3 linked regions of the Sediminicoccus rosea genome follow. The main gene of each other region encodes a partner of the protein of the gene in region 3 in a complex. Links are inferred from orthologs where the notes say so. Each region holds a gene or a part of one and is shown on either strand. Other genes may lie near its edges.

Evidence for each region. The genes of interacting proteins can lie anywhere in the genome.
Region 1: the proteins of R9Z33_RS02835 (region 3) and pnp are in contact, whole or in part, in a cryo-EM structure (PDB 9QH0), measured with the Escherichia coli proteins. The link is inferred for Sediminicoccus rosea from one-to-one orthologs.
Region 2: the proteins of R9Z33_RS02835 (region 3) and eno are in contact, whole or in part, in a solved structure (PDB 2FYM), measured with the Escherichia coli proteins. The link is inferred for Sediminicoccus rosea from one-to-one orthologs.

What each region holds. Positions count from the first base shown.
Region 1 is NZ_CP137852.1:57,307-62,707, forward strand. Bases 2,457-5,401 are described here. They hold pnp (polyribonucleotide nucleotidyltransferase), read right to left. Parts: upstream 5,059-5,401; coding sequence 2,854-5,058; downstream 2,457-2,853. Other genes in these bases: R9Z33_RS00265 (NAD(P)H-dependent flavin oxidoreductase), read right to left, coding at 2,457-2,741. Outside these bases: R9Z33_RS00245 (GNAT family N-acetyltransferase), read right to left, coding at 1-19; R9Z33_RS00250 (Fur family transcriptional regulator), read right to left, coding at 16-462; R9Z33_RS00255 (MucR family transcriptional regulator), read right to left, coding at 545-964; R9Z33_RS00260 (sulfurtransferase TusA family protein), read left to right, coding at 1,071-1,301; more of R9Z33_RS00265, read right to left, coding at 1,341-2,456. UniProt on the Escherichia coli protein: Involved in mRNA degradation. Catalyzes the phosphorolysis of single-stranded polyribonucleotides processively in the 3'- to 5'-direction. Also involved, along with RNase II, in tRNA processing.
Region 2 is NZ_CP137852.1:1,860,692-1,865,940, reverse strand. Bases 2,457-5,249 are described here. They hold eno (phosphopyruvate hydratase), read right to left. Parts: upstream 4,596-5,249; coding sequence 3,318-4,595; downstream 2,457-3,317. Other genes in these bases: R9Z33_RS08925 (DUF1826 domain-containing protein), read left to right, coding at 4,699-5,249; R9Z33_RS08935 (hypothetical protein), read left to right, coding at 3,036-3,290; R9Z33_RS08940 (FtsB family cell division protein), read right to left, coding at 2,494-2,823. Outside these bases: R9Z33_RS08950 (pyruvate dehydrogenase complex E1 component subunit beta), read right to left, coding at 1-1,283; pdhA (pyruvate dehydrogenase (acetyl-transferring) E1 component subunit alpha), read right to left, coding at 1,285-2,247. UniProt on the Escherichia coli protein: Catalyzes the reversible conversion of 2-phosphoglycerate (2-PG) into phosphoenolpyruvate (PEP). It is essential for the degradation of carbohydrates via glycolysis.
Region 3 is NZ_CP137852.1:581,646-589,952, forward strand. The notes cover bases 2,313-5,707. They hold R9Z33_RS02835 (Rne/Rng family ribonuclease), read right to left. Parts: upstream 5,336-5,707; coding sequence 2,513-5,335; downstream 2,313-2,512. Other genes in these bases: R9Z33_RS02830 (enoyl-CoA hydratase/isomerase family protein), read right to left, coding at 2,313-2,516. In the rest of the region: pyk (pyruvate kinase), read left to right, coding at 1-1,168; R9Z33_RS02825 (hypothetical protein), read left to right, coding at 1,193-1,555; more of R9Z33_RS02830, read right to left, coding at 1,719-2,312; R9Z33_RS02840 (N-acetylmuramoyl-L-alanine amidase family protein), read left to right, coding at 5,945-6,733; R9Z33_RS02845 (endo-1,4-beta-xylanase), read right to left, coding at 6,730-7,839; R9Z33_RS02850 (acyl-ACP desaturase), read right to left, coding at 7,848-8,307. UniProt on the Escherichia coli protein: Endoribonuclease that plays a central role in RNA processing and decay. Required for the maturation of 5S and 16S rRNAs and the majority of tRNAs. Also involved in the degradation of most mRNAs.

The DNA.
Region 1 (5,401 bases), 520 kb from region 3 along the record:
AGGGCGGCGCCTCAGTCATCGGCGGCGGCCGAAGATCTCAAGGCGCAGCTGGACGAGTTCGAAGCCGAGCCGGGCGGCGATCTCGCGCGCCAGGGCATCGTGCTCGGCGTCGGAGAATTCGATCACGTTGCCCGTGTCCACGTCGATCAGATGGTGATGGATGCCGCGGTCGGCTGGGTCGAAGCGGGCGCGGCCGCCGCCGAAGTCGCGGCGCTCCAGGATGCCCTTTTCTTCCAGCAGGCGGACGGTGCGATAGACGGTGGCAACGGAGACGCGGTTGTCCAGCGCCACGGCGCGCCGGTACAGCTCCTCCACATCGGGGTGGTCTTCGCTTTCGGAGAGGACGCGCGCGATCAACCGGCGCTGGCCTGTCATCTTCAGGCCGCGCTCCACGCACATCTGCTCGATCCGGGACATGCGGTCGCTGATGGTCCCGCCCTCTCTGCCTTCCTGACCCGACATCACCGGGCGCGCTTCAGCCCATAGAGCAAGTCGGCGCCTGAATGAAGCCGCCCCGGCCCGTCGGGCCGGGGGGCGGCGCGCATCAGGCGCCGGGCTTGCGGGATTGCGTGCCGAGGCCGATCTGCTTGGCGAGCGACGAACGATGCTTCGCATAGTTCGGGGCGACCATCGGGTATTCGGGCGGCAGGCCCCACTTGTCGCGATACTGATCGGGCGTCATGCCATAGGAGGTCTGCAAGTGGCGCTTCAGCATCTTGAGCTTCTTGCCGTCCTCGAGACAGATCAGGTAGTCCGGCGTGATGGATTTTTTCACCGGAACCGCGGGCATCTTCTTTTCCGCCTCAACCCGCGCCGGAACCGTGCCGAGCGATGCCAGCGTGCGGTGCACTTCGACGATCAGCGTCGGCAAATCATTCACCGAGACCGGGTTGTTCGAAACATGCGCAGATACGATTTCGGCGGTCAAACCCAAGAGATCGCCGCCGCTTGAGACATCGGACATGGTTTTTCTTTCCAGAATCAATCCCACAAGTGATTAGCGAGTTCTTCTGTCGCTTTGCAAGATGCTTTCGTAGCGTTTCCCGGCAAGAAGCCAGAAATCAGCAAGGATGAATCCCTTGGTCATCGACGTTACAGCCGACACCTGCCCCATGACCTTCGTTCGCACTCGGTTACAATTGGACAAACTACCGATCGGTGCAGTCCTCGACATTCTCTACAAGGGTGAGGAACCGCGTCAGAACCTCGCGCGCAGCCTCACCGAGCAGGGGCACGCGATCCTGGAGCAGGAGCATGGCGCGGACGGCCACGGGCGGCTGCGCGTGCGCAAGGGCGGCTGAAGCCGCCCCGCCGCTGGCCATGCGAAACGCGGACGGGCCTCAGCGGCCCGTCATGATGCGCTCGACCAGCTGCTTCACCGTCGGCACGAAGCCGTTGGAATAGAAGGGGTCGGAGCTGAAACGATAGGCGTTGTGCCCGGCGAACATCAGGTTGTTCTCCAGGCTGCCGTCATGCGCGATGTCTTGCAGCGTCTTCTGGATGCAGAAGCTGCGCGGATCGGCCTTCTTGCCCGTGCTGAAATCGGGCTCGACCTGCGTCCAGTTGCTGAAGCGGCAATGGCTGAGGCAGCCCATGCAGGCCACCTGGTCGGCCAGGATCTCCTGCGCGTTGGGCGGCGTCACGAAGATCAGCGTGGAATCCGGCGTGCGCATGGCTTCCGTGAAGCCGGCCTGGGTCCAAGCCTGGGCGCGGGCGCGGTCACCCGGCGTCAGCCAGACCAGGCGCTTGCGCGGGCCCACGCCGAATTCGGCCGTGTGCTCGCCGACCGGCTCGGAGGTATAGGCCACCTGGCGCTCGTTCCGGGCTTCCAGGTCCCGCAGGAAGTCGTTGCGGACGGCGGAGGAGTAGAAGCCGGTCGGCGAGAAGGGCTGCAGCAGCACGTCACCCGGCTGAAGCTGCGTCAGGCGCTGCTTCCAGGCCTCGCTGATCGGGCTTTCCTTGGTCAGCAGCGGGCGGGTGCCGAACTGGAAGGCGATGGGGCCAAGCTCGGGGTTGTCGATCCAATCGGACCATTCCTCGAGCCACCAGACGCCGCCCGCCATGATGATGGGCGTCTCGTCCAGGCCGAAGGCGCGCATCTGCTCCCGCAACTTGCGGACGCGCTCATAGGGCGCCTCGGGCTTCTTCGGATCCTCGCTGTTGGACAGGCCATTGTGGCCGCCGGCCAGCCAGGGATCCTCATAGACCACGCCGCCCAGCCATTCGCTGACCTTGGAGTAGCTGCGCTTCCAAAGCGCGCTGAAGGCCCGGGCGGAGGAGACGATGGGGTAGTAGTGGACGCCGAAATCCTTGGCGATCTCGGCCAGGCGATAGGGCATGCCGGCGCCGCAGGTCACGCCGTTGACGAGACCCTTGGCCCCTTCCAGCACGCCGCGGATCACACGTTCCGCGCCCCCCATCTCCCAGAGGATATTGGCATGGATGCGGGCATTCTTGCCGCCCACGTCCCGCGCCTCGCGCGCCTGGGCGATGCCGCCGGCGATGCCATAGGCCACCAGCTCCTCATGGCGGTCGCGCCGGGTCTTGCCGGAATAGACCTGCCGGATGGTTCGGCCCTCGCTGTCATAGCTGTCAGCGTTCACGGCGGAGAAGGTGCCGACGCCGCCGGCCGCCGCCCAGGCGCCCGCCGTCAGGCCATTGCTCACGGCGACGCCCTTGCCACCCTCGACGAGGGGGAGGACGTCCACGCCGCCCATGCGGATGCTGTTGATCGCCTTCACTGCTGCCGCCTCTGCCGTGCCGAATTCTTGAAATGTTAAGTTATGGCGAAACCGTCCGGCGCAAGAAAGCACCGGACGGTTTCCTTGTTCAAGTCACCTGGTGACCCCGGACTCAGTCGTCCCGGCTGCGGCGCGGGCCACGGTCACGGCCCTCGCGGCGGGGGCGGTCCTCGCCCTCACCTTCCGCACGAGGACGGCGCTCGCCCACCTGCTCGGTGATGTCCGCGCCCGTGGCCTGGTCCACCACGCGCATGGAGAGCTTCACCTTGCCGCGATCGTCGAAGCCGATGACCTTGACCTTCACCGCATCGCCTTCCTTGACCACGTCGGTCGTGCGGTTCACGCGCTCGTTGGCCAGCTCGCTGATGTGCACGAGGCCGTCCTTGGCGCCCAGGAAGTTCACGAAGGCGCCGAATTCGGCGGTCTTCACGACCTTGCCATTGTAGATCTGGCCGATCTCGGCCTCGGCCGTGATGCCCTTGATGCGGTCGATCGCGGCCTGGGTCGCCTCGGGGTTGCTGGACGCGATCTTGATCGTGCCGTCATCCTCGATGTCGATCTTCGTGCCGGTCTGCTCGACGATCTCGCGGATCACCTTGCCGCCGGTGCCGATCACGTCGCGGATCTTGTCCTTCGGCACCTGGATCACGGTGATGCGCGGCGCGGTGGCCGCCATCTCGCCGCGGGCGCCGGAGATCGCCTTGGCCATCTCGCCCAGGATGTGGAAGCGGCCATCCTTCGCCTGCTCCAGCGCGGTGCGCATGATGTCGAAGGTGATGGAGGTGATCTTGATGTCCATCTGGAGGGCGGTGATGCCCGCCTCCGTGCCGGCCACCTTGAAGTCCATGTCGCCGAGGTGATCCTCGTCGCCCAGGATGTCGGAGAGCACGGCGAAGCCGCGGTCTTCCTTGATCAGGCCCATCGCAATGCCGGCCACCGGGCGCAGCAGCGGGCAGCCCGCATCCATCAGCGAGAGCGAGGTGCCGCAGACCGTCGCCATGGAGGAGGAGCCGTTGGACTCCGTGATCTCGGACACCACGCGCATGGTGTAGGGGAACTTGTCCTTCTCCGGCAGCACCGGATGGATCGCGCGCCAGGCGAGCTTGCCATGGCCGATCTCGCGGCGGCCGGGCGAGCCCATGCGGCCCGTCTCGTTCACCGAGTAGGGGGGGAAGTTGTAGTGCAGCATGAAGTTCTCGCGGTACTCGCCCGCGAGCGCATCAATGATCTGCTCATCCTGACCGGTGCCGAGCGTGGCAACGCAGAGCGCCTGCGTCTCGCCGCGCGTGAACAGCGCGGAGCCATGGGCGCGCGGCAGCACGCCGACTTCGGCCAGGATCGGGCGGACCGTCTTGGTGTCGCGGCCGTCGATGCGCAGACCGGTGTCGAGGATGGCGTTGCGGACCACGTCCGCTTCCAGCTCCTTCATCAGGCCCTTGGCGGCGGCGACGTCGGCGCCCTCCGCTTCCAGCGCCGCGATGACGGCCTTCTTCGCCTCGCCCACGGCCTTCTGGCGCGCGAGCTTCTCGGTGATCTTGTAGGCCTCGGCCATCGGCGCGGTGCCGAGCTCGGCGATGCGGGCCTTCAGTGCGGCCGCGGCCGGATCCTCCAGCGCGACGTCCCAGGGCTCCTTCGCGGCCACCTCGGCCAGCGCGATGATGCCGTCGATGACGGGCTGGAAGCCCTCATGGCCGAACTTCACGGCGCCCAGCATGATGTCTTCCGAAAGCTCGGAGGCCTCGGACTCCACCATCAGCACGCCCTCGGCCGTGCCGGCGACGACCAGGTCGAGCTTGGAGAGCTTGCGCTGCGCGGCGGTCGGGTTCAGCACATAGGCGCCGTCGATGTAGCCGACGCGGGCGCCGCCCACCGGGCCGAAGAAGGGAATGCCCGAGAGCGTCAGCGCGGCCGAGCAGCCGACGAGGGCGACCATGTCGGGGTCGTTCTCCAGGTCATGGCTGAGGACGGTGGCGATGACCTGCACCTCGTTGCGGAAGCCCTCGGGGAAGAGCGGGCGGATCGGGCGGTCGATCAGGCGGGAGATCAGGGTCTCCGCCTCGGAGGGGCGGCCTTCGCGCTTGAAGAAGCCACCCGGGATCTTGCCGGCCGCAAAGGCCTTCTCCTGGTAATTCACCGTGAGCGGGAAGAAATCCTGGCCCGGCTTCACGCTGCGGCTGCCCACCACGGTGCAGAGCACGATGGTGTCACCCAGGCGGGCCATCACCGCGCCATCGGCCTGGCGGGCGATCTTGCCCGTCTCCAGGGTGAGGATCTGCCCACCCCAGGAAATATCCTTGCGGAAGTAGTTGTCGAACATGCGTCGTCCTTCTGCCCCCAGACCGGGGGCGTCCTTCTTGCCCCGCACAAGGGCGGGGGCTGTGATTTGCGACGCGGCAGGAAGGCAGTCCAACCACCGGGGCACCCTTGGGAAGGGAGGCTTCCGGCGTCTCGGGCGACATGGAGGCCGGGGATCTTCACCCCGCGGCGGTGCCATGTGGCCGGAAACGCCGCCAGACCCATCATCCGTTCAGGAGGGCTCGGAGGCTCTGACAACCCGCCGCAGGCGCAAGCGGTTTGAACCGCCCTGGGCCATGCCCGGGGCGGTTCCCGGCGTTATGGACCGGAAATCGCCCGGGCGCCAGCGCGATTTGCGCGCGGCG
Region 2 (5,249 bases), 1.3 Mb from region 3 along the record:
GCGAGCTTCTCGAGGTTCGCGGCATAGGGCATCGGGATGTCGAGGCCATGCACGCGGACCGGCGGCGCATCGAGGTCATCGAAGCAATGCTCGATGATCTGCATCGCCAGCTCGGCGCCGATGCCGGCGAAGGGCCAGCCCTCCTCCAGCGTCACCACGCGGTTGGTCTTCTTCACGCTCGCCACGATGGTGTCGATGTCGAGGGGACGGAGGCTGCGCAGGTTGATCACCTCGGCGCTGATGCCTTGCTCGGCCAGCTTGTCCGCCGCCTGCATCGCCATGCCGACCATGATGGAGAAGGCGAGGATGGTGACATCCGTGCCCTCGCGCTCCACCTTGGCCTTGCCGATGGGCAGGATGAAATCCTCATCGGTCGGGCATTCGAAGCTCTGCCCGTAGAGGATCTCGTTCTCCAGGAAGATGACCGGGTTCGGGTCGCGGATGGCGGCGCGCAGCAGGCCCTTGGCATCGGCGGCACTCCAGGGCGAGACGACCTTCAGGCCCGGGCAATGCGCGTACCAGCTGGCATAGCATTGGCTGTGCTGGGCGGCGACGCGGCTCGCCGCGCCATTGGCGCCGCGGAACACGATGGGGCAGCCCAGCTGCCCGCCCGACATGTAGAGCGTCTTGGCGGCCGAGTTGATGATCTGGTCGATCGCCTGCATCGAGAAGTTGAAGGTCATGAACTCGACGATGGGCTTGAGCCCGGTAAAGGCGGCACCCACCGCCATGCCGGTGAAGCCGTGCTCGGTGATGGGCATGTCCATCACGCGCTTCGCGCCGAACTCGTCCAGCAGGCCCTGGCTGACCTTGTAGGCACCCTGGTACTGCGCGACCTCCTCGCCGATCAGGAAGACGTCCGGATCGCGGCGCATCTCGGCGGCCATGGCATCACGCAGCGCCTCGCGCACCGTCATGCTCCGGGTCGGGCCCCAGTCCTTCTCGGCGCTCGCGGCGCGCGGCGCGGCAGGGACCGTGGCGGGTGCAGCGGCGGGGGCGGGTGCGGCCACCGGCGCGGGCGCCGGCGCGGCCTTCGCGGCGCCGCCGCCATCCAGCTCGGCGATGGGCGCGTTCACCGCCACATTCTCCGTGCCCTCGGGCACCAGGATGCGGGTCAGCACGCCCTCATCCACGGCTTCCACTTCCATCGTCGCCTTGTCGGTCTCGATCTCGGCGATCACGTCGCCGGCCTTGACCGCATCGCCTTCCTTCTTGAGCCACTTGGCCAGCTTGCCCTCCGTCATGGTGGGGCTCAGCGCCGGCATCAGGATTTCGACACCCATCTTACTTCGCCTCCAGCAGAACGTCGGTCCAGAGTTCGCTCTCCGGCGGTTCGGGCGATTCCTGCGCGAAATCGGCGCTGTCCTGGACGATCACCTTCACCTCGTCATCGATCTTCTTCAGCTCCGCCTCGGTCACACCCTGCTCCAGCAGCATGCTGCGCGCGGTCTCGAGGCAGTCATGCTGCTCGCGCATCTTCTGCACTTCCTCGCGCGTGCGGTACTTCGCGGGGTCGGACATGGAGTGGCCGCGATAGCGGTAGGTCTTCATCTCCAGCAGATACGGGCCGAGGCCGGCGCGGCAATGCGCGACCGCGCGCTGCGCCGCCTCATGCACGGTGAGGACGTTCATGCCGTCCACCTGTTCGCCCGGGATGCCCCAGGGGCTGCCATTCTGCGACAGGTCACGGCTGGCCGAGGCGCGGTCGACGCTGGTGCCCATGCCGTACTTGTTGTTCTCAATGACGAAGATGCAGGGCAGCTTGAACAAGGCAGCGAGGTTCAGGCTCTCATAGACCTGCCCCTGGTTGGACGCGCCCTCGCCGAAATAGGCGACGGCCACATGGTCATTGCCGCGATACATGTTGGCGAACGCCAGCCCCGCGCCGAGCGAGACCTGCGCGCCCACGATGCCATGGCCGCCATAGAAACCCTTCTCGCGGCTGAACATGTGCATGGAGCCGCCCTTGCCCCGCGAATAGCCGCCGATCCGTCCGGTCAGCTCCGCCATCACGCCGCGCGCCTCCATGCCGGTGGCCAGCATGTGCCCGTGGTCCCGGTAGGAGGTGATGACCTGGTCGCCCGGCTTGAGCGCGGCCTGCATGCCGACCACCACGGCCTCCTGGCCGATATAGAGGTGGCAGAAGCCGCCGATCAGGCCCATGCCGTAGAGCTGGCCCGCCTTCTCCTCGAAGCGGCGGATCAGCAGCATGTCGCGATAGGCCTGGAGCAGGGCGTCGCGCCCCATGGCGGGCTGCTCGGCCGCGCCCTTGGAGCGGCGCTTGCCGGCATTCGCGGTTGGGGGGGCGGCTTTGGCGGCCATGGGTCTCTCCCTGCGTGATCATCGCTGATTACGCTGCCCCGGCAGGCTGTGCAAGCATGGAAGGGATGCCAAAAAGGCCTTGCATTGCAACGCAATGCGACGATTAACTGACTATCGGTTAACGAACCCGGCGATGCCGCAGCGCAGCAATTGGGCGAAGCCCTTGAAGGATCAGAAAAGCCGCTGGCCGGGCGGATAGGGGATCACGATCTCCTCCCGCGTGGTGAGATTCAGCATGGCCCGGGCGCGTTCCTCCAGCTGGTCCCGGTCGAGCTGGTCCCCGCGCATGGCGTTCACCCGGCGCTCGGCCGCCTCGCGCTCGGCGATGGCACGGTCCCGGTCGGTGCGGGCGGCGGCGATCTCGGCCAGGCGCTGCTCACGCGCGATCAGCCCGCGATCCCCGTGCGAGGCGTGCCAGACGAAGAAGGCCGCGATGCTCGCCAGGATCACCGGCGGCGCCAGCAGCTTCAGCATGCGGATGAGCCACCGCCCGAAATTCATGAAGCCCCCACAGCGCGTCCCCCGACGCGTCCAGGGCACAGAATCACCAACGGCGGCGAAACGCAAGCGGTACAAGAGGGAAGGTTTCCGGCGAGTCGGCGGAGATCGGGCGGCGCGATGCGCCCCATAGGCCAGGACGATTTGCGCCCGCACGCCGCTTTGGCATGCTTGCCCGGGCGGGCCACCCCGCACACACAGAGAGGAGACAGGAAATGAACAAGTTTCTGAAGGGCTTCGGTGCCGGCCTCCTGACGGCCGGTCTCGCGATGGGCGGCCTGGCCTGGGCGCAGCAGCCCGTCTTTCCCGCGCCGAATGCGGGCACGGTGGGCCTGTCGCACAACTCCCTGTTCGGCGTGGTCTGCACCACGCCCAACGGCGTCTATGATTCGAACCGCCGGATGACCATTCTGCGCCCGCGCGGCGACCAGAACAGCCCGGACGTCACGCTGCGCTGCGAGCCGCGCTGAGGGCGGCTCGCCCGGCGCGCTTCGCGATCAGCGCTTCAGGATCGTCCGCCCCGCGTAGCGCGCCGCGGGCCCCAGATCCTGCTCGATGCGGATCAGCTGGTTGTACTTCGCCAGCCGGTCCGAGCGGCTGAGCGAGCCGGTCTTGATCTGCCCGCAATTGGTGGCGACGGCGAGGTCGGCGATGGTGAAATCCTCGGTCTCGCCGGAGCGGTGGCTCATCACCGCCGTGTAGCTGGCGCGATGGGCCATATCCACGGCCTCCAGCGTCTCGGTCAGCGTGCCGATCTGGTTCACCTTCACCAGGATGGAGTTGGCCGTGGCGCGCTCGATGCCCATGGCCAGGCGCTCGGGGTTGGTGACGAAGAGGTCGTCGCCCACCAGCTGGACCTTGGCCCCCAGGCGGTCGGTCAGCAGCTTCCAGCCGGCCCAGTCATCCTCGGACATGCCGTCCTCGATGGAGATGATGGGCCACTTGGCGCAGAGCCCCTCGAGGTAGGCGACCATGCCGGCGGCATCGAGCTTCTTGCCCTCGCCCTCCATGTCATAGACGCCGTCCTTGTAGAATTCGGTGGCGGCGCAATCGAGGGCGAACATCACATCCTCGCCCACGCGGTGGCCGGCGGCCTCGCAGGCCTTGGCGATGAAGGCCAGCGCCTCGTCCGCGCTGCCGATATTGGGGGCGAAGCCGCCCTCATCGCCCACATTGGTGTTGTGGCCGGCGGCGTGCAGCTGCTTCTTCAGCGCGGCGAAGATCTCCGAGCCCACGCGCACCGCGTCGGCGATCGTGCCGGCGGCGACCGGCATGATCATGAATTCCTGGATGTCGATCGGGTTGTCGGCATGCTGGCCGCCATTGATGATGTTCATCATCGGCACCGGCAGGGTGCGCGCATAGGCGCCGCCCACATAGCGATAGAGCGGCAGGCCATGCGCCTGGGCGGCGGCCTTGGCGGTGGCAAGGCTGACCGCCAGCATCGCATTGGCGCCGAGGCGCGACTTGTTGGGCGTCCCGTCCAGCTCGATCATCATCTGGTCGATCTTCACCTGGTCGGCCGCGTTCAGGCCGCCGATGGCATCGAAGATCTCGCCCTCGACATTGGCGACGGCCTTGAGCACGCCCTTGCCGCCATAGCGCGCCTTGTCGCCGTCGCGCAGCTCCACCGCCTCATGCGCGCCGGTCGAAGCGCCGGAGGGGACGGCGGCGCGGCCGCGGCTGCCGTCATCCAGGATCACCTCCGCCTCCACCGTCGGGTTGCCGCGGCTGTCCAGCACTTCGCGGGCAATGATGTCGGCAATGGCGGGCATGGGTCGGTCCTTCCGGCAAAGAATGCCGCGCGGATAGGCCGGGCCGGGCGAAAGGGCAAGGTGAGGCCTTGCCATCAGCGCCGGATGTTATAATATCACATCCATGCCTCTTCTCTGCGAAGCCTTCGCCCCCGACGCCGCCACCCATGAGGCCCCGCCCCGGGCCGTGATCGGCACGCCTGAGACGGTGCTGCTCACCGCGCTCCGCCCCGATGTCGCCCTCGCCCTCTGGCTGCGGGAGGAGCCGGCGAGCTTTGCCCGCCCGCTTCGCCCGCTCCGCCAGGCGGGCTCCTTCCGCGCGCTGGCCGAGGGCAAGCCGGAGGAGGCGCTCGACCTGCTCTGCGAGCAATTGCCGGCCGGCGCGCCGATCGATTTGCTTTCGGACATGCTGCGCCTGTCCCACATGTTCGCGGTGCTGACGCGCAACGAGCATGTGCGGCTGCGCTTCGATGGCATCACCGGCGATGCCTGCCGCAAGTTCCACGTGGATTCGGTGGGCTTCCGCCTGCTCGTCACCTATGCCGGCCCCGGCACGCAATGGAGCATGGGCGACCCCGAGGCCGGCGCCGGGATCGAGGAGGTGCCGCGCTGCGCCGTCGCCCTCTTCCGCGGCCGCAAGCGGGAGGGCGCGACCACCCTGCACCGCTCCCCGCC
Region 3 (8,307 bases):
CGTTCAGCTCACCACCGGCGCCCGCTTCCGCCTCGACCTCAACCCGACGCCGGGCGATGTGAAGCGCGTCCAGCTGCCCCACCCCGAGATCATCAACGCGGCCCGCATCGGCACCACGCTCCTGCTCGATGACGGCAAGCTGAAGCTGCGCGTGGTGCGCCAGGTGGCGAATGACCACCTGGAGACCGAGGTGGTGGTGGGCGGCGCCCTCTCCGACCGCAAGGGCGTGAATGTGCCCGACGTGGCGCTCCCCATCCCGGCACTGACCGAGAAGGACCGTGCCGACCTCGATTTCGTCCTGCCGCTCGGCATCGAATATGTCGGCCTCTCCTTCGTGCAGCGGCCGGAGGATGTGGCCGAGGCCAAGGCGATCGCGGCCGGCCGCGCCTGGATCATGGTGAAGATGGAAAAGCCCCAGGCCGTCGAGAATCTCGATGCCATCCTGGAGCTCTGCGACTGCGTGATGGTGGCGCGCGGCGACCTCGGCGTGGAAATGCCGACGGAGGAGGTGCCGCTGGTGCAGAAGCGCATCGTCCGCGCCGCCCGGCAGCTCGGCAAGCCCGTGGTGGTCGCGACCCAGATGCTGGAGAGCATGATCACCGCGCCCTCGCCGACCCGCGCGGAGGCGAGCGACGTCTCCAACGCCGTCTTCGACGGCGCCGATGCGGTGATGCTCTCGGCCGAGACGGCGGCCGGGCAATACCCGCTGGAAGCCGTGAACATCATGGACCGCATCGTCGGTCGGGTGGAGCAGGACCCGGGCTGGCGGGCCCAGACCGATGCGAACCGCCCCGCGCCCGAACCCACCAGCGCCGGCGCCATCGCCGCCGCCGCCGCCCAGGTGGCGCATACGGTGCACGCCCAGGTCATCGCGACCTTCACCAGCACCGCCTCCACCACGCTGCGCGTGGCGCGCGAGCGGCCCGACTGCCCGATCCTCGGCCTGACGGCGGAGCTGCAGGCGGCGCGGCGGCTCGCCGTGGTCTGGGGGGTGCATCCGCTGGTGGTTCAGGATATCCACTCGATGACGGAAATGGTGGCGCGCGCCAGCCGGGCCGCGCAGCAGGAGGGTTTCGCCCGCCTCGGCGAGGAGCTGGTGGTGACAGCGGGCGTGCCCTTTGGCACACCGGGCACCACCAATGCGCTCAGGGTGGCCACGGTGAAGTGAGCCGCCCCAACGGAGACGAGCCTGATGACGCGTATCTTCCTGGCCGCCTGCCTCGCTGTCTCGGTGGCCGCCGCACCGGCCCAGGCCCAGCGGAGCGGCACCTATGACGTCACGGGCACCAATCCGGATGGCAGCGCCTATACCGGCACGCTGGAGCTGGAGCAGATCGGCCTGCTCTCCTTCCGCCTGCGCTGGAACATCGGCCCGGACGTGATCGAGGGCGTGGGGATGGTGAGCGGCCTCAGCTTTGCCACCGCCTTCAGCCTGGGTGGGGGCAGCAGCCCGAGCATGGGCGTCTATGAGCTGCGCCCCAATGGCCAGCTGGTGGGTCAATGGACCACCATCGGCGCCTTCGCCGCCGGCACCGAGACGGCAACGCCGAGATAGGTTTGGCGCCCTCGGCGCCTGTCGCGCGCTCCGCGCCTTTGGCTTCGCCGCGCCGAGGCGGCGCGGGGCCATGCGCCCGGTTGGGCGGCGCCGGCCGCGTTGCGGCCGGTTTCTCCGAAGGTCGCCTATGATCTGATCCGGTGCGGGCTGCGCCTGCCCGCCGCTACCCCAGGGCCCAGCTCGGCTTGCGCTTCTCGCGGAAGGCGGCGATGCCCTCGGCGGCCTCGGGGCCGGCGGCGGTGCGGCCAAAGGCCTGGGCGCCGGCCTCGGCATAGCCCTCGGGCGAGAGTGGGCCCAGCGCGGCCAGCAGCTTCTTCGTCTCCGCCAGCGCGCCGGGCGCGCCCTCCAGCAGCTGCGCGATGCTGGCAGCCACCAGCGCATCCAGGCCCGCACGATCCGGCGCCACCTCATGCACCAGGCCGCGGCGGACGGCCTCCTCGGCGGTGATCACGCCACCCTCGAGCACCATCCGCGCCGCATTTGGCCGCCCCATGCGGCGGGCCAGCCAGGGCAGGATCTGCGCGGGGACCAGGCCGCGCCTTGCCTCGGGCGCGGCGAAGCGCGCATCGGCGGTGGCGAAGGCGATGTCGGCGCTGCACAGGAAGCCGAGGCCGCCGGCATGCGCCGCGCCTTCGACGGCGGCGATCACCACCTGCGGCAGGGCGGAGATCTCGGCATAACGGGCGCCGAGGCGCCGGTTGCGGAGCTGCATCGCGGCCAGCCGCTCCTCCGGCGTGCCGGCGACGACCTCGGTCAGGTCGAGCCCGGCGCAGAAATGCCCGCCGGCGCCGCGGAGCACCACGATGCGCGCCGTGGCATGGCCGCGCAGCTCGTCGAGCAGTTCGTCCAGCGCCTCGCCCATCCCGCCGCCAATGGCGTTGCGGCGGGCGGGGCGGTTCAGCGTGACGTGAACCACCGGGCCCTCGCGCTGGACGAGGACCGGGGGTTCGGCCTGGCTCACCGCTTCCACCAGCCGCCACGGCGGGGAGCGGCGGCCGCCACTTCCTCGACCGTCTTGGGCAGGATGGCGGGCCCGATCACCGGCTCGGCCGGGGCGGGCGCCGGGGCGGGGGCCGGTGCAGGGTCAGGCGCCACGGCGACCGGCTCAGGCACCGGGGCGGTTTCGGCCACGGGCGTCTCGGCGGGCGCGGCCTCGGCGACGGGCGCGTCGGTGGGGACCGCTACGGCGGCAGGGGCCTCCACGGGAGCCTCCACGGCGGGGGCGGCCTCGGGCGCCGGGCGGCGGCGGGCGGCTTCGGCCGCGGCTTCGGCGGCGGCTTCGGCAGCCTCCATCGCGGCCATCAGCGAATCCGGCGCACCGCCGAAGGGGTCGGCCGGTGTCGGGCCGGCATAGGCGGGGGCGGGGCTCGCCACCGGCTCGGCGGCGTCTTCCGTGGCGTCGGTGGCGGGCTCGCCCTCGCGGCGGCGGCGGCCACCGCGGCGGCCACGGCGGCGCGGGCCGCGTTCCTCGCCATCACCAGCGGGGCCATCACCAGCGGGGCCATCACCAGCGGGGCCGTCACCGGCGGGGCCATCGGCCGCCTCGGTGGCGGGCGCCTCGGCATCCTCGGCGCTGGCGGAGGCCTCGGCCTCACCCTCGCCCTCGGCGGCTTCGGCCTCGCCGGCTTCACCCCGCTCGGGCGCGCCGCCTTCGCGGCGGCCATTGCGGCCACGGCGGCGGCGGCGGGGACGGCGGGCGCGTTCCTCGGCGGTGCCGCCCTCGGCGGCCTCGGCGGCGCTTTCCTCGGCCGTGTCATCGCCCAAATCCTCGGGCTCCTCCTCGGCATAATCCATGCGGAGCGCGGCCGGGCGTTCGCTCACCGGGGCAGGCGGCGTCTTGCTGCGCTCGATGCGCGTCTCGGCGCCGTGCAGCGTGTCGTCCGGATCGAACAGCACGGTCACACCCCAGCGGCTCTCGATATCGGCCAGGCGGTCGCGCTTCTTGTTCAGCAGGTAGAGGGCGGCGGGCGAGTTCACGCGCACCGTGATCTCGGCGGCGCGGCGCTTGGCGCACTCCTCCTCGACCGCGCGCAGCACGGCCAGCGCGCTGCTCTCCAGCCCACGGACGGTGCCGCGGCCCAGGCAATGCGGGCAGGTGACGAAGGTGGTCTCGGCCAGCGAGGGGCGCAGCCGCTGGCGCGACATCTCGAGCAGGCCGAAATGGCTGATGCGGCCCACCTGGATGCGCGCGCGGTCATTGCGCAGCGCATCCTTCATGCGCTTCTCCACCATCGCGTTGTGGCGGTTCGCGTCCATGTCGATGAAGTCGACGACGATGAGGCCGGCGAGGTCGCGCAGGCGCAGCTGGCGGGCGATTTCCTCCGCCGCTTCCAGGTTGGTGCGCAGCGCCGTGTCCTCGATGTTCCGCTCGCGCGTCGAGCGGCCGGAGTTCACGTCGATGGCGACCAGCGCCTCGGTCTGGTTGATGACGATATAGCCGCCGGAGCGCAGCTGCACGGTCGGCTCGTGCATCGCATCGAGCTGCGCCTCGGCATTGTAGCGCGAGAAGAGCGGCACGGTGCCGTCGCGATAGGCCTGGATCTTGCGGACATGCTCGGGCATGAGCATCCGCATGAATTCGCGGGCCGTGGAATAGGCCTCGTCGCCCTCGACCAGGATCTCGTCCATGTCGCGCGCATAGCCGTCGCGGATGGAGCGCTTGATGAGGTCGGCTTCCTCATAGATCAGCGCGGGCGCGGTGCTGGCCAGCGTGCGCTCGCGGATGTGGTTCCACAGGCCCAGCAGGTATTCGCAGTCGCGCCGGATCTCGGGCTTGGGCCGCTGGGCGCCCGCGGTGCGGACGATGAGCGACATGCCCGGCGGCATGTCCAGCTCGTCAATGACCTCGCGCAGGCGGCGCCGGTCGGAGCTGGAGGTGATCTTGCGGGAGACGCCGCCGCCGCGGGGCGAGTTCGGCATCAGCACGGAGAAGCGGCCGGCAAGCGAGATGTAGGTGGTGAGGGCGGCGCCCTTGGTGCCGCGCTCTTCCTTCACGACCTGGATGAGGATGATCTGCCGGCGGCGGATCACCTCCTGGATCTTGTAGTTGCGCAGGAAGCGCGGCGTCGGCCGGCGCTCGCGCATGCGCTCCTCGGTGTCGGCCTCGGTCTCGCCATCGGGCGTGCCGACCAGCTCGGGCATGGGGGCGGGGGCGTCGTCGCCTTCGGATTCGCCCTCGGCCCGGTCCTCGGCGGCGGCCTCGGCGCTGGCGTCGTCGCGGGCTTCCTGGCGCGCTTCCTCGCGGGCGGCCTGCTCGGCCTCCAGCTCGGCGGCGAGGTCGGCGGCGATCTCGGCGGCGGTGGGGGCGACTTCGCCGGCCAGGTCCTCGGGCGCCTCGAGCACGGCGTCATCGCTCACCTGGCGGGGGTCGGCCTCCTCGGCCTCCTCGGCGGGGGCGGGACGGCCGGCCTTGACGGCGGCGGCGGCGCGGGCGGCCTGGGCCTGGGCGCGGCGCTCATCCTCGCGCGCCTCGGCCTCGGCCTCCTCGCGCGCTTCCTGCTGCTGCGCCTCGATCAGCCGCTGCCGGTCGGCGACGGGGATCTGGTAATAGTCGGGGTGGATCTCGCCGAAGGCGAGGAAGCCGTGGCGGTTGCCGCCATATTCCACGAAGGCCGCCTGGAGGCTGGGTTCCACCCGGACCACGCGGGCCAGGTAGATATTGCCCTTCAGCGGGAGGCGGTTGGCGGCCTCCAGGTCGAATTCGTCAACCCGGTGACCATCCATCACGACCACCCGGGTTTCTTCCGGATGGGCCGCGTCGATCAACATGCGCTTGGTCATGCAAGGAACACTCCGCACCGCGACGGGAAGGGGCAGGGCCCGGTTCCGGCCCGCGGCGGAAAAGAGAGAGGGAATCCGGGCGGGGGCCGATCGGCGGCGATGTCGGTGACATGCGCTTTCGTCCTCACTCGGGGGCGTGGCGCCCGCTGGAACCTGCGCCCAATGGGGCGGCAGGGGCGGGGCGTCGTGCCCAATGGCTCCACCCCCACGGATGTGCGCCCTTCGCGGGCGGGCGATATCGCGGCAGTCCAGGGGCGCGGAGGTCGAGGGACGACGCGGGCCGGGCTGCACCGCTGGCGCGCTGGCGAAACCGGCCGGCTGACCGCCAGGTGCCACCCAAGGGGCGTCCATCCGGCGGGATCTGGCCAGGGCCCGGCGCGAACCACACGCGCCCTCTGCCCCTTGTCTCGCCCGCAGCACCTATCGCTGGGGCAGGTCACCATACGCGGAAGGGGGGGGGCTCACAACCCGCCTGTTACGATATGTCGCCCGCCCGATGGCCCAAATGGCCGATGATGGGCCCGCGCTGCCCAAGCGGATGGCACGGAATGCTGGATTTTCGTGCGGATTTCGGTAGAAGGGGCGCGTCGCGGTGGGGGTCGCGGCAGGATGCAGGGGTTCCATCGCCGTTTCTTTCTCGCGGGTCTCGCCGGGCTTGGTCTGGCGCCGGCCGCACACGCGCAGGTTGCGCGCGGTCGCCCGCCGCTGCCGCTGGTGGTGCTCGACCCCGGCCATGGCGGGGCCGATCCGGGTGCCATCGGCCCTGGCGGCACGCAGGAAAAGCGCATCACCCTGCCCATCGCCCTGGAACTGAAGCGCCTGCTGGAGCAGGGCGGCCGCTGCCGCGTGGCGCTGACCCGCACGCGGGACGTCTTCGTGCCACTGGCCCGCCGGGTGGACCTGGCGCGCGAGCGGGAGGCCGCGCTGCTGCTCTCCATCCATGCCGATGCCATGCCGGCCGGGCAGGGCCAGGGGCTGCGCGGCGCCTCTGTCTATACCCTGGCCGAAACCGCGACCGACCCGCTGGCCGCGGCGCTGGCCCGGCGCGAGAACCTGGCCGACCGCGCGGGTGGCCTGCGCCTGCCCTCCGTCTCGCCCGAGGTGCAGCGCATCCTGCTCAGCCTCATGCGGCAGGAGACCCGGGCGGGGTCGGAGCGACTCGCGCGCCTCACCGTGAATGCGCTGGATGGCGACGTGCCGCTGCTGAACCAGCCGTTGCGGCGGGCGCAGTTCGTGGTGCTCAAGGCGCCGGACGTGCCCTCGGCCCTGGTGGAATGCGGCTTCCTCTCGAACCCGGCGGAGGAGGCGCTGCTGCGCCGGCCGGAGCATCGCGCGCGCATCGCGACCGCGCTGGCCGAGGCGGTGAACGGATTTCTCGGCCGGCGGGTGGCCGCCTAGTTCCCCGCGAGCACCTGCGCGATCCGCTCGCGCAGGGCCTTGGGGCGCAGCTCCGCATCATAGGGCAGGCCGCGGGTCAGCTGGCCGTCGCGCCGCGCCACGGCGGGTTCCTGCACCAGCCAGGAATCGCGGTCGGTCAGGCCCCAGGTGAGGATGCTGCGCGCCCCGCCTTCCAGCGCCGCGCGCAGGAATTGCCCGGCGTAATCCGCCACCGCCGCGTCACGCAGCGCGAGCGTCGGCGCCAGCACATCTGGCTCGCGCACATCCAGCTCGGTGATGAGGGTGGCGAGGCCGAGGCCGCGCAGCTCCTGCAGGAAGGCCACGAAGGGCTCGGGCCGGAAGGGCTCGCGCATCTGCAGATGTGCCTGGATGCCGATGGCGTCGAGCGGGCAGCGCCGGTCCAGCAGGCCGCGCACCACGCGCAGCAGCCGGGCGCGCTTGATGGCGGCGGCGGGTGTGTCGGCCTCGATGCCGTAGTCGTTCATCGTCAGTCGCAGCGTCGGGTCCACCGAGCGCGCGATGCGAAGGGCGCGCTCGGGGTAGGAGGGGCCGAGGGCGGCGAGCCAGGGCGTGGGGCGGAGATCCCCATCGGTCGGGTCCGGATTGTCGCTGCCGGGCGGGTTGCTGATGATCTCGTTCAGCACGTCCCAGTCGCGGATCGAGTCGCGCGTCTCCCGAAGGACGGTGGTGATGTGCTCCTCCAGGATGGCGGCGGCCTGGGCCGGCCCCTCGGCGATGGCGGGCGCCAGCCAGGCCGGCATGGCGACATGCCAGAGCAGCGCATGGCCACGGACGCGCTGGTTGTGGGCCTGGGCGAAGCGCAGGATGGGGCGGAGCTGCGCGAAGTCGAAGCGGCCGCGCTCGGGCTGCAGCGCGTCCCACTTGCCCTCCCACTCCGGGACGATGACATCGGCCTCGCGCGCCACCAGGGCGGCGAGGGCCTGGTCGCTCTCGAGCACCTGGCCGCGCACGGCGGTGCCGAAGCTGAGGCCCCGCGCGCGGGCGATCTGCCGCAGCGACAGCCCCGGGGCCGGCGCTTGCGCCTGGGCGCAGCCGGGGAGGGCGGCCGCGAGGGCCGCCGTGAGCAGGGGGCGGCGGCCGGGCATGGGCGCGCTCACGCCGCGCGGGCGTAAACGGGCTGCGCCTCCCGCGCCAATTGCTGGCGGAACTTCTCCCGCCGCCAGCAGAGCAGGCGCCAGGCGCCGCGCGCGGCGAGGTCCGACATGCGGCCGCGCGGCTCCAGGCCGATCGCCTTGAAGATCATGCCCATGCTGCGCTCGATGTGGTGGTAGCGGTAATAGCCCATCGCCCGGCCCATATAGCCGGCCGAGCAGCGGGCATGCTCATAGGCGACGCCCGGTGGGTCATTGCTGCAATGGAAGGCGAAGGCCAGCTCGTCATCCTCCGTCTCGCCGACGCGGCCGAGCGCCACCCGCAGCCGGCGCGGGAAGGAGAGGTTCTCGCGCGCCAGGTAGCGCTTCATGTGGTCATAGAAGAGCTTGAAGTGGCGGTATTCGTCGGCGGCGATGAGGCGGCAGACCTGCTTCAGCACCGGCTCTTCCGAGGCCTCGCCG